Regions from separate parts of the Paenibacillus sp. FSL R5-0912 genome, predicted to be linked through region 1. Evidence: predicted binding sites of a transcription regulator. Region 1 holds the regulator's gene; each other region holds the start of a gene.

Region 1 (3,219 bases):
TATGAATCAGCGCGGCCAGCCGCATTTCCTCAAACATATCCAGATTGTTGTTGCTTGCCGCGCCGTCCGTACCCAGGGAGACCTTAACTCCTGCTCTAAGCAGCTCAGGAACACGGGCTACTCCGCTGGCCAGCTTAAGGTTGCTGCCGGGATTATGAGATACGCCAACATTATGGCGGGCCAGAATCTCAATCTCTTCATCGTTCAGATGAACACCGTGGGCGATCAGGGACGGCCGGGTGAACATTCCCAGCTTCTCCAGATGCGCGACCGGTCGCAGGCCGTAATCGGCCACATTCTGCTCCACTTCATGGCGCGTTTCGGACATATGCGTGTGCATCGGCAGATCAAGATCATGTGCCGCCTGAACAAACTTCATGAAAAACTGCGGAGGACAGGTGTAAGGCGCATGGGGCGAGAGCATTGCAGTAATTCTGCCGTCAGCCTTGCCATGCCAGTTCCGGGCAAAAGCAATCGCCTCCGCCAGCTTGTGGTTCTGCACCTCTTCCGGACACAGGCCAATAACACCGCGCATAAGTACTGCACGGATGCCTGACTGCTCCGTAACCTCAGCAACCCGGTCCATATGATCATACATATCGAGGAAGGTCGTAGTGCCGCCCTTCAGCATCTCAAGAACGGATAGTGAGGTGCCCCAGTATACATCTTCACCGGTGAATTTCTCTTCCATCGGCCACATTTTTTCCTGCAGCCAAGCCTGCAGCACCATATCATCGCCGTAGCCGCGCAGCAGCGACATCGCCGCATGGCCGTGGGTGTTGACGAGACCCGGCATGAACAGCAGCCGGCTACCGTCAATAACCTCGGCATCCTCTTCAATTACAGGCTTCGCTTCACCTATGTAAGTAATCAGATCATTTTCGATGGTCATATAACCGCTCAGCACCGGCTTATCGCTGCCAGGAACCAGAAAACGGCCGTCTTTAATAATGGTTTTATTGCTGCTCATCTTCAGCTTCGTCCTTTCCGTCATGCAAATAATAAGCCAGACTCTGCAAATCCGTAGTGAAATCGGCGGCATGAATCCGGATATTGGATGGAGTCTTAAGAATTACAGGAGCAAAATTCAGGATCGCCTCAATACCCGAATCCACCAGAATGTCAGCAACGTTCTGTGCTTCACTGTCCGGAACGGTAATAATCCCAATGCGGATGCCCTGTGCACGGATGGTATCCCCCAGCTCACTCATCGGCTGGACAGTCAACGAGTTGATCTGCTGGCCTACCTTAGGCTCATAAGCATCAAATACAGCTGTAATCTTCATCGTATCCTTCAAGTAGGCATTGTAATTCGACAAGGCGTGGCCGAGATTACCTGCACCTACAAGAGCTACATTAATCTGCTGGTCCAGCTTCAGAATATGCCGGATCTTCTCAATCAGATAAGAGACATCATAACCAATGCCCTTTCTGCCAAAATCACCAAAATAAGCCAGGTCCTTGCGGATCTGGGCGGGGTTGAGATCAAGCTTCTGTCCCAGCTCCTGAGAAGAAACTGTTGAGATTTCACGTTTTTGGAGATCGTTCAGGAAACGCAGGTACACTGGGAGTCTGCGAACGACGGCCTCCGATATTTTATCCGATTTCATGTTTTCTCCTCCTAAAAGTTTTGATAGCATATACTTCTTGAATGACTTCGCAAAACTTGCTTCGTAAGCATACGCTTGTTTTGAAAGCATATGCTGCTTGATCAAGCTTCACTGCTGTTAAGCCGATTATAGGAACCGTGCTCCAGGCCTGCCCGTTTAGGCAGGAGCCGTGGAGCGCGGGACTTCAGAACAATAATTACTTATACATAATATCAGCCGCCGACGGATTATTAAACCCCGCCATCTTCAAGCCATTCTGCAATCCGCGGAACGATCTGATCCGTCAGCATATGCTCCATCTTGGGTCCGGGCAGCGAATACAGGAAATACTTCCCATAATAAGATTCGATTACCCTGGTATCATATACAATAACGATTCCGCGGTCCTGCGCGGTGCGTACCAACCGCCCGAAGCCTTGCTTGAAGCGGATTACGGCCTGCGGGACGGACAGCTTCATGAACGGATTCTTCTTCTGTGCCTGAAGCAGCTCAGACTTCGCTTCAGCCAGCGGATGATTGGGCGGCTGGAACGGCAGTCTGACAATAGCCAGACAGGTCAAAGCATCCCCGGGAATGTCTACACCTTCCCAGAAGCTGCTCGTCCCCAGTAAGACTGACGCCGAGCTGTCCTGGAACCGACGGATCAGCTTGCTCCGGCTACCGCCTTCTACGCCTTGTCCAAGCACAGCGATATCCTGCGAAGTCAGGGCTTCTTTGAGCGGATCATAGACCTGGCGCAGCATCTTGTAGGAGGTGAACAGCACCAGCATCCGCCCGCGGGTAGCCACAGCAGTTTCTGCCAGAGAATGAACCAGTGTGTCCACAAAGCGGGCATCCCCAATGCTTCCCTTGACACTAGGGAAGTCACGTGGAATGACAAGCAGTGCCTGCTCACGGTATTTGAACGGTGACGGAAGCAGAGCTGTCTGTAGACGTCCCTGCTCTGCAGCCTCACCAAGACCGAGATTATCGATCATGAACTGGAATGACTTATCCACAGACAAGGTAGCCGATGTCAGGATGATACTCTTCTTCTTATCGAAGAACAGTTCCCTGAGCTGAGTGCTCACATCCACCGGAACGGCATACATCTGCAGCGACTTGCCGCGGTAATTGCCGCTCCCCTCCAGCCAGTACACGATATTCTCGTCATTCAGTCCCATAAAGAAACGGATCTGCTCCCGGATGGAGGCCAGGTCCTTGAACAACCCGCCGATATCCGTCACAAGACTGTCCGAAGAGGACTGACTGTCCGTATCACGCATCTCACTGAGCATTTTATCACCCTTGCGGATGATATCGCTCAAGCTGAGATGGAGTGTATTCTCCAGAGCGGCCAGCTCCTCCCACTCTTTGGGCTTCTTGCCCGGCTGCAGGCGTACGACCAGTTGGCCGGCTTCACCGGCTCCGGCATCGCTGCGTTCAGGCAGCAAGCCGAAGAGCTTGTCGCTGAGCGTATCCCAGGACTCCTTGACAGTAAGCAGATCCGGATAGATCCGGTCGATAACGCCGCTCCATTCCGAAGCCTGCTCACTGCCGGACGATTGCAGGGTCTGGCGCAAGGCCGGCAGCTGTCCGCTCCGGCTGTCCTTGTACAGACGGGTGAGCG
Region 2 (3,219 bases), 140 kb from region 1:
TTTGGAAGCAGCCACTTCCCCGTCCTCATCAAACCCTTCAATCTCAAACGGGACACCCGCCGTAACCGGCTGAAAAGCGAACCAAATCGTCCGGTCTGATCCGACTTTAATCAGCTTCGCTTCGGAGGTATCCGTTCCTGCCTCCTTCTGCTCGACTGTAATATGCTGAATGGACGGGTTCAGAACTTCTCCGATCACCATGGGAAATGGAGTCGAAATATGCTCCAGTTCAGGAAAACACATATAGTTTAATGCAGAGCTGTCCGGATCTCCGCCCATTCCGTAGCCGCCTCCCCATACCCACTTCCATCCGAGCCAGGTTTTGCGGACATACTCTACTTGAAGATTATTGCTATCTTGCTGGCCCGCCCGGGTAAGAAATACCAGCTCCCCTCTGGCTGCAGGCTCCTGATGAATTACTGTCATCGAGTCGGAGCCGCGGAACAGCCGGACAGCTTCTTCCGGACTTTTGCCAAGTGGAATTTGGAGGGTCTGCTCCATTCCGAGTGAGCGGGACATCCGCTGGTCAGACCATCCGCCAGGTCTTTCATACATATACAAAAGTAAATAGAGTACGGCTACGGAAACTAGAATCACTCCGGCAGCCATCCCCAATCTCCGGCTATTCTTCATGAATAATTGCATCCCCTGTCCCATGTGTTTACGCTTACAATACCTTCCATAATACTATAGAATATTTCCGGACAGAATACAAAAAAGCCCATAGAGCCAGCCCCAGAGGGCCTGTCTACAGGCTGTTTGCAATACAATATACTAATGTAGCTGCTGTATTAGGATTGATTATTTAACTTCATTTGCTCCGGTTACTTTGCCTTCGATCACAGCAGTAGCCTTCACATCTTCACTTGCATAGTACAGGTTGCCGTCGATGGTAGCATCTTTGTACAGGTTGAATCCGTTAGCTTCTACATATACGTCACCTTTGATTGTACCGCCTTGAACGCGGAAGTTCTCGCTCTGCACAGTTACTTTAGGTGCTGTCAGAGTATAGGTAGCTGTAACCTTGTGGTCTGCATCTTGTGCATACAGGGCAAGCTTACGATAGATTGCTGCACTTGCATCGCCTTTGTCATGGAATTCACCGGCTACAACAACATCCTTGTCCACGGTCAGATCGTTCAGAACCGCTATAATCCAGTTGCCGCTTTCGCTTACAGCAGCAGTGAAGGCATCTGCCTGGTTAACGATCGAAGCCGTGCTTTTTGCATCAGTCTGCTCTGTGGCTGGAGCTGTAGTTGCTGCTGCCCCTGCATCATTAGCTGCATTATTATTCGATCCACAACCCGACAACAATGCTGCGGATACCCCTGCTACTACTAAAACTTTGAATAATTTCATTTTTATTCCCCCTGTTTCTTTTAATTAACTTTATTATATATTAAAATTTTATGATAACAAAGTGATAGTTTTCACGAATTTGTGTCTTTTTTCACAAACAAGCATTTTGATTGTTTCATATCGTGCAAAATGCAGGCATTTCATGCTTATTTGTCTAATTTTGTACGCGAACCTTCAGCGGCTGATCCTTTCAATTCTAAGGCCTCCCACTCCTCTCTAAGCAGTCCCATTCGAATAGAATCATAGAATTGCCCGTCGTAGTACCGGCATTTCCGGAGTCTTGCTTCCATCGTCATGCCTAATTTCACCCCGGTCCTAATCATCCGCACATTCCCGGACCATGTGGTATAGCCTACACGGACCAGCGGATAAGCATTGAACAGATGACCGATCCATAGCCTGAGAGCTTTTGTCCCGTAACCACTGCTCCAATATGCCGGATCATAGATGATAATGCCCATTTCCAGCCATAAGGATGGCTTATGCTCCCAATAGTAACTGACGTCGCCTATAACCTCGCCCTCTACTTCTATTACCCAATTATTTCCGCATCCAACAATCTCCGCTCTGTTCCCATAATACTCTTCCCACGGAATCCGCTTGTGTTCGTAGTAAGGCGCATCCCATTTCTTCCACTCCGGTGCTTCCTCTTTATGTGAGAGCTCCCACAGTCTGAACAGATCCCCTTCAGCTATGGGCCGAATCACCAATTCCTTATCCTGATACATAGATACCCTCCGATGCAGCTAATATTTTACATACTGATATTATATTAACTGAATAGGTGAGGCGGTTGCCGGTAGTGAACATTTATAATTAAGGAATACTGGATGTAACGGCTGCTGTAAACTTTTCACGGAGCTTAGCGTTGTATAGGGGAAGGGGGCAGGACATGGCCAAAGAAACCATTCATCACTTTCTGCAGCAAGCCGGAACTTTGCTATACCGGTACTTGAGAAAACGCGGACTCGCCCGCGAGGATGCTGAAGATATCGTTCAGGACACCTGTTATAAATACTTAATCTATCAGGATGGCATCGGCCCGAAACAAGTCATGGGCTGGATGTTCCGGGTAGCGACTAATCAATTCTATGATCTTAAGAGGAAAGATAAACGCCATCCCACGGTCGATGTTGACGACATTCAGCTTCTTTCTTTGACCCATCTGCCGGAGATTCAGCTGCTGAGGCGGGAAACCGCACAGAATATCCGCGACACACTGTCTCTGCTCTCTGAGCAGCATCAGGAGCTGCTGATTCTCAAATATGAGCTGAACCTGACCTACAAGGAGCTCTCATCCCTGTACGGTATGAATGAGAATACGCTCAAGACTCATGTTACGCGCGCCAAAAACCAATTCATCAAACACTATAGGGAGGGTCAATAAATGGAACAGAATCAAGAACAGGACCAGTTTATTTTCGGAGGGAAGCAGGCTCAGCAGCTCATTCACAAAGCCAGACTCCGCTCCACCCTGAAGACCATTGGCATCATTGTTATCGTAACCCCCATTATTCTCGCCGTTATCTGGTATGGCCTCTACCATTTGAGGCTGTATCAGGGCAGCAAGGTACAATCAGAGATTCTCTGGAAAAATGAGATCAGCGCCCCCAATGTGCACATCAGCAACCAGTCGGTGAAATTAGATAGCTTTGGCGGCGAAACCTACAATCAGACTTACAAATGGCTGGGAAATAAGCCTTATATCTGGCAGCCCATCGAGGAATCCTATAATCTGCTGGGCCGCTCCACCGGCAGGTATGGCGCATTCGGAGCGATTTCTCTGCCGGAACAGCTGAGCACAGCATCCACACACCGTTACAACTCTGCCACAGGGGACCGGGAAATGATCTTTTACCA
Region 3 (3,219 bases), 3.8 Mb from region 1:
GCTTCTAGCAGACGCGGCAGCACCTTGAGGGTGGCCTTCTGATCATGCATTAGAATAACCGGATTCGTCTTCGACTTCTTCAGCGTGCGAACCTGCCCCATTACTGTATTGTAGATCTTGTCACTGTCCTCTTTATATCTCCAGTCATTCGAGTCCACATTCCAGTCCCAGAGATGATAGCCTTGTCCAAGCACCTTATCCCGGAAAGACTTGGTGAAATAGGGCTTGCTGCCATAAGGCGGCCGGATTAGCGATGTAGTAGCGCCCGTCAGTTTCTTGAGGACAGCATTGTCACCCGACATTTCCGCAAGCGCCGCAGCCGGGGAAGCATAGAATTTCTCCTTACGGTGTGTCATGCCATGAAGCCCCAGGCCGTAGTCTTCCTTCACAATCCGCTTCACCTGGTTAGGATATTTGCTCATGTTATTTCCCAGCATGAAGAAGGTTGCCTGCACCTCATACTTGCTTAAGATATCCAGTAGCTGGGAAGTCGTCGCCGACGGGCCGTCATCAAAAGTAAGATACACGGTTTGTCCCGGCTTGCCGGGTTCAGCGGATGGTTCAGGCTCCGCCGGGGCTGTCTCCACAGGTTTCAGTTCAGCTGCATACTTGGTGACATAAGCTTCATCTGTAAGTCCCGCTGAGCCGTCCTTCACCCGGAGTAAATATTTATCCCCCGCAAAGGATATGATATACCCAAGATACCCGCTTACTTTCAGCGGAACCATAAGTTTACCGTCCTGCAAAAAAGTGCTCACAGGCACCACTGTACCATCTTTGAGCACAGCGCCGGCATCGCCCTGCAAAGTCAGCGACCCGGAGCCGCCCGACACCAGAACTCCGTCGGTTAGACCGGTAAGCGTCCATTTTAATTCATCAGCTAGAGCACGCAGCGGGACATAATAAGTGCCTTTTACAGACACGGCTTCTATACCGCTCAATTTATCGTTGATCCCGAGCTTCAGTACATTAGTCTTACCTTCAGCGTTAGCAGGGATCTGTACAAGAACCGTAACCAGGAATAAAGAGAGGAATAACAACATTATTTTTTTAATAGGCACAGCAGCAATCTCCAATCTATGTATATTTGTCTATTACTTTATCACACATAGATATAACGTAATTTGAGAGATTGTAACCGCAAGCTAAAATATTGTCACCCTTTTTGCAATGATAAAATGAATATTCAGCTTTTTTTCTGAAATACGACAATTCTCATCGAATGCTGTCACAGCAGGCCATAAGCGGTTCACTCACGTGTTTTTGACCCAAAATAATTGTGACAATATTAATAACAAATATGCAATCTTGAACAAAGTTTGAACAACCTTAAAATTAGCTTAAACTGCGCCGCTACAGTGATCTTTATCATACCCTTAAGTAGTTGTAACAATTTGATCACACATATTTAACTTGTTCGCCATTTTTAAGGACTTTTTTATCTATTTATACAAAATATGTATTTTGCATTATGGGTAAGTAATTCTTACTATAGATACAGGTTAAGTAGTACGCCCGTTTAATGAACGGCGAATGAAAAGTAGTATTGAAGGAAGGAGTTCTATATGAAAAAAAAGGGACCGTTATACGCTTTGTTTCTAAGCCTGATCCTTCTCCTGCCGGGATGCAGCTCGATCGCTGTTCTGAACCCGAAGGGGCCGTCTGCAAGGACGTTATCGGATACCATCATTCTCTCCATTGTTGTAATGCTTGGTGTTCTGGCAGTTGTCTACATCTTATATATCTTTGTACTGGTTAAGTACCGGGCGAAGAAGAGTAACGAGGGTTACATTCCTGAACACGAGGAGGGCAACAAGGTACTTGAAGCGATCTGGATTATTATCCCGATCATTATCGTCGCCTTCCTGTCAGTTGTAACCGTCAAGACAACTACCGAAGTCGAGAACGTGGCCGCGGACTATAAAGATCAGACACCGCTGGTCATTTACGCTTCATCCTCCAACTGGAAATGGCATTTCAGCTATCCGGAGGAAGGCATTGAAACGGTTAACTACGTGAATATGCCTGTGCATCGTGCAGTTGAATTCAGAATGTACTCATTCGGCACCATTACCAGCCTATGGATTCCACAGCTTGCCGGACAAAAGTACGCCATGAGTGACATGCTCACCACGCTTCACCTGTCAGCTGATACCGAAGGCTCTTATATTGGAAAGAATGCCAACTTCAGCGGTAAAGGCTTTGCCCACATGGAATTTGAAGCGCTTGTTATGAGCAGCAAGGATTACGACGAATGGGTGAATGACGTCAAGGAAACCGCGCCAGAGCTTACAGAGGATGAATTCAAAGGCCTGCTCGCCACGGACTTCCTCGGACGTAAAACTTATTCCTCGACCCACTTAGAGTTCAGTCCTCCCCCTGGAGACCACAGTGAACACATGAGTGGTAACGGAAGTGAAATGGACATGGACAACGGCAGTGAGGAGCATCAGGATAACAAAGAAATCCATCCTTCTCCTGTGCCGTCCAGCGGAACCGAATTTGACAGCGAACCTGATCCGGAAGTCGAACAGCCGCTGCCAAGCTCACCCGTAGATGCCGAGACTCATGAAGGCAACTAGCTCTGCAAGAGCTTAACGTAACACACTGAAAGGAGCCACCCTAATGGATTTAGACAAATTTAAGGTTCACGGCGAACCCTTGATATACGGAGCCATGGTCAGCATCGCACTTGCCACCATCGGGATTCTCGTCGGGCTTACCTATTTCAAGAAATGGGGATACCTCTGGCGTGAATGGCTTACTACTGTAGATCACAAAAAAATCGGTGTCATGTATATCCTCGCGGCGCTGCTCATGCTGTTCCGCGGCGGTGTGGACGCGATGATGATGCGTCTGCAGACGGCCGCGCCGGAAATGAAATTCCTCGATGCGCAGCATTACAATGAGGTATTTACCACGCATGGTCTAATCATGATCCTGTTCATGGCCATGCCGTTCATCATCGGTCTGATGAATGTGATCATACCGCTGCAGATCGGCGCGCGTGACGTCGCGTTCCCGCGGCTTAACGCCGTCAGCTTCTGGCTCTTCTTCATGGGGGCCATGCTGCTGAACATTTCCTTCGTTATCGGCGGATCGCCGGATGCCGGATGGTCAGCCTACTTCCCGCTGGCGAGTCTTGAATTCAGCCCGACAGTCGGTAACAACTACTACTCCCTGGCCCTGCAGATTTCCGGTATCGGGACGCTGATTACA

Evidence for each region. The regulator Rex, encoded in region 1, represses fermentation and respiration genes when NADH is low (regulators of the CRP and FNR family bind a similar motif). The targets are predictions, from matches to a motif close to TTGTGAAATATTTCACAA.
Region 2: the regulator Rex is predicted to act here: its motif matches at 1,439-1,456, upstream of R50912_RS20270 (polymer-forming cytoskeletal protein).
Region 3: the regulator Rex is predicted to act here: its motif matches at 1,278-1,295, upstream of qoxA (cytochrome aa3 quinol oxidase subunit II).

What each region holds. Positions count from the first base shown of each region.
Region 1 is NZ_CP009282.1:4,936,506-4,939,724, forward strand. It holds gene R50912_RS20885 (amidohydrolase) at 1-970, opposite strand, end outside; gene R50912_RS20890 (redox-sensing transcriptional repressor Rex) at 957-1,610, opposite strand; gene dinG (ATP-dependent DNA helicase DinG) at 1,841-3,219, opposite strand, start outside.
Region 2 is NZ_CP009282.1:4,791,772-4,794,990, forward strand. It holds gene R50912_RS20265 (hypothetical protein) at 1-633, opposite strand, end outside; gene R50912_RS20270 (polymer-forming cytoskeletal protein) at 802-1,359, opposite strand; gene R50912_RS20275 (GNAT family N-acetyltransferase) at 1,506-2,087, opposite strand; gene R50912_RS20280 (RNA polymerase sigma factor) at 2,252-2,746, shown strand; gene R50912_RS20285 (anti sigma factor C-terminal domain-containing protein) at 2,747-3,219, shown strand, end outside.
Region 3 is NZ_CP009282.1:1,098,796-1,102,014, reverse strand. It holds gene R50912_RS04730 (polysaccharide deacetylase family protein) at 1-1,061, opposite strand, end outside; gene qoxA (cytochrome aa3 quinol oxidase subunit II) at 1,566-2,582, shown strand; gene qoxB (cytochrome aa3 quinol oxidase subunit I) at 2,626-3,219, shown strand, end outside.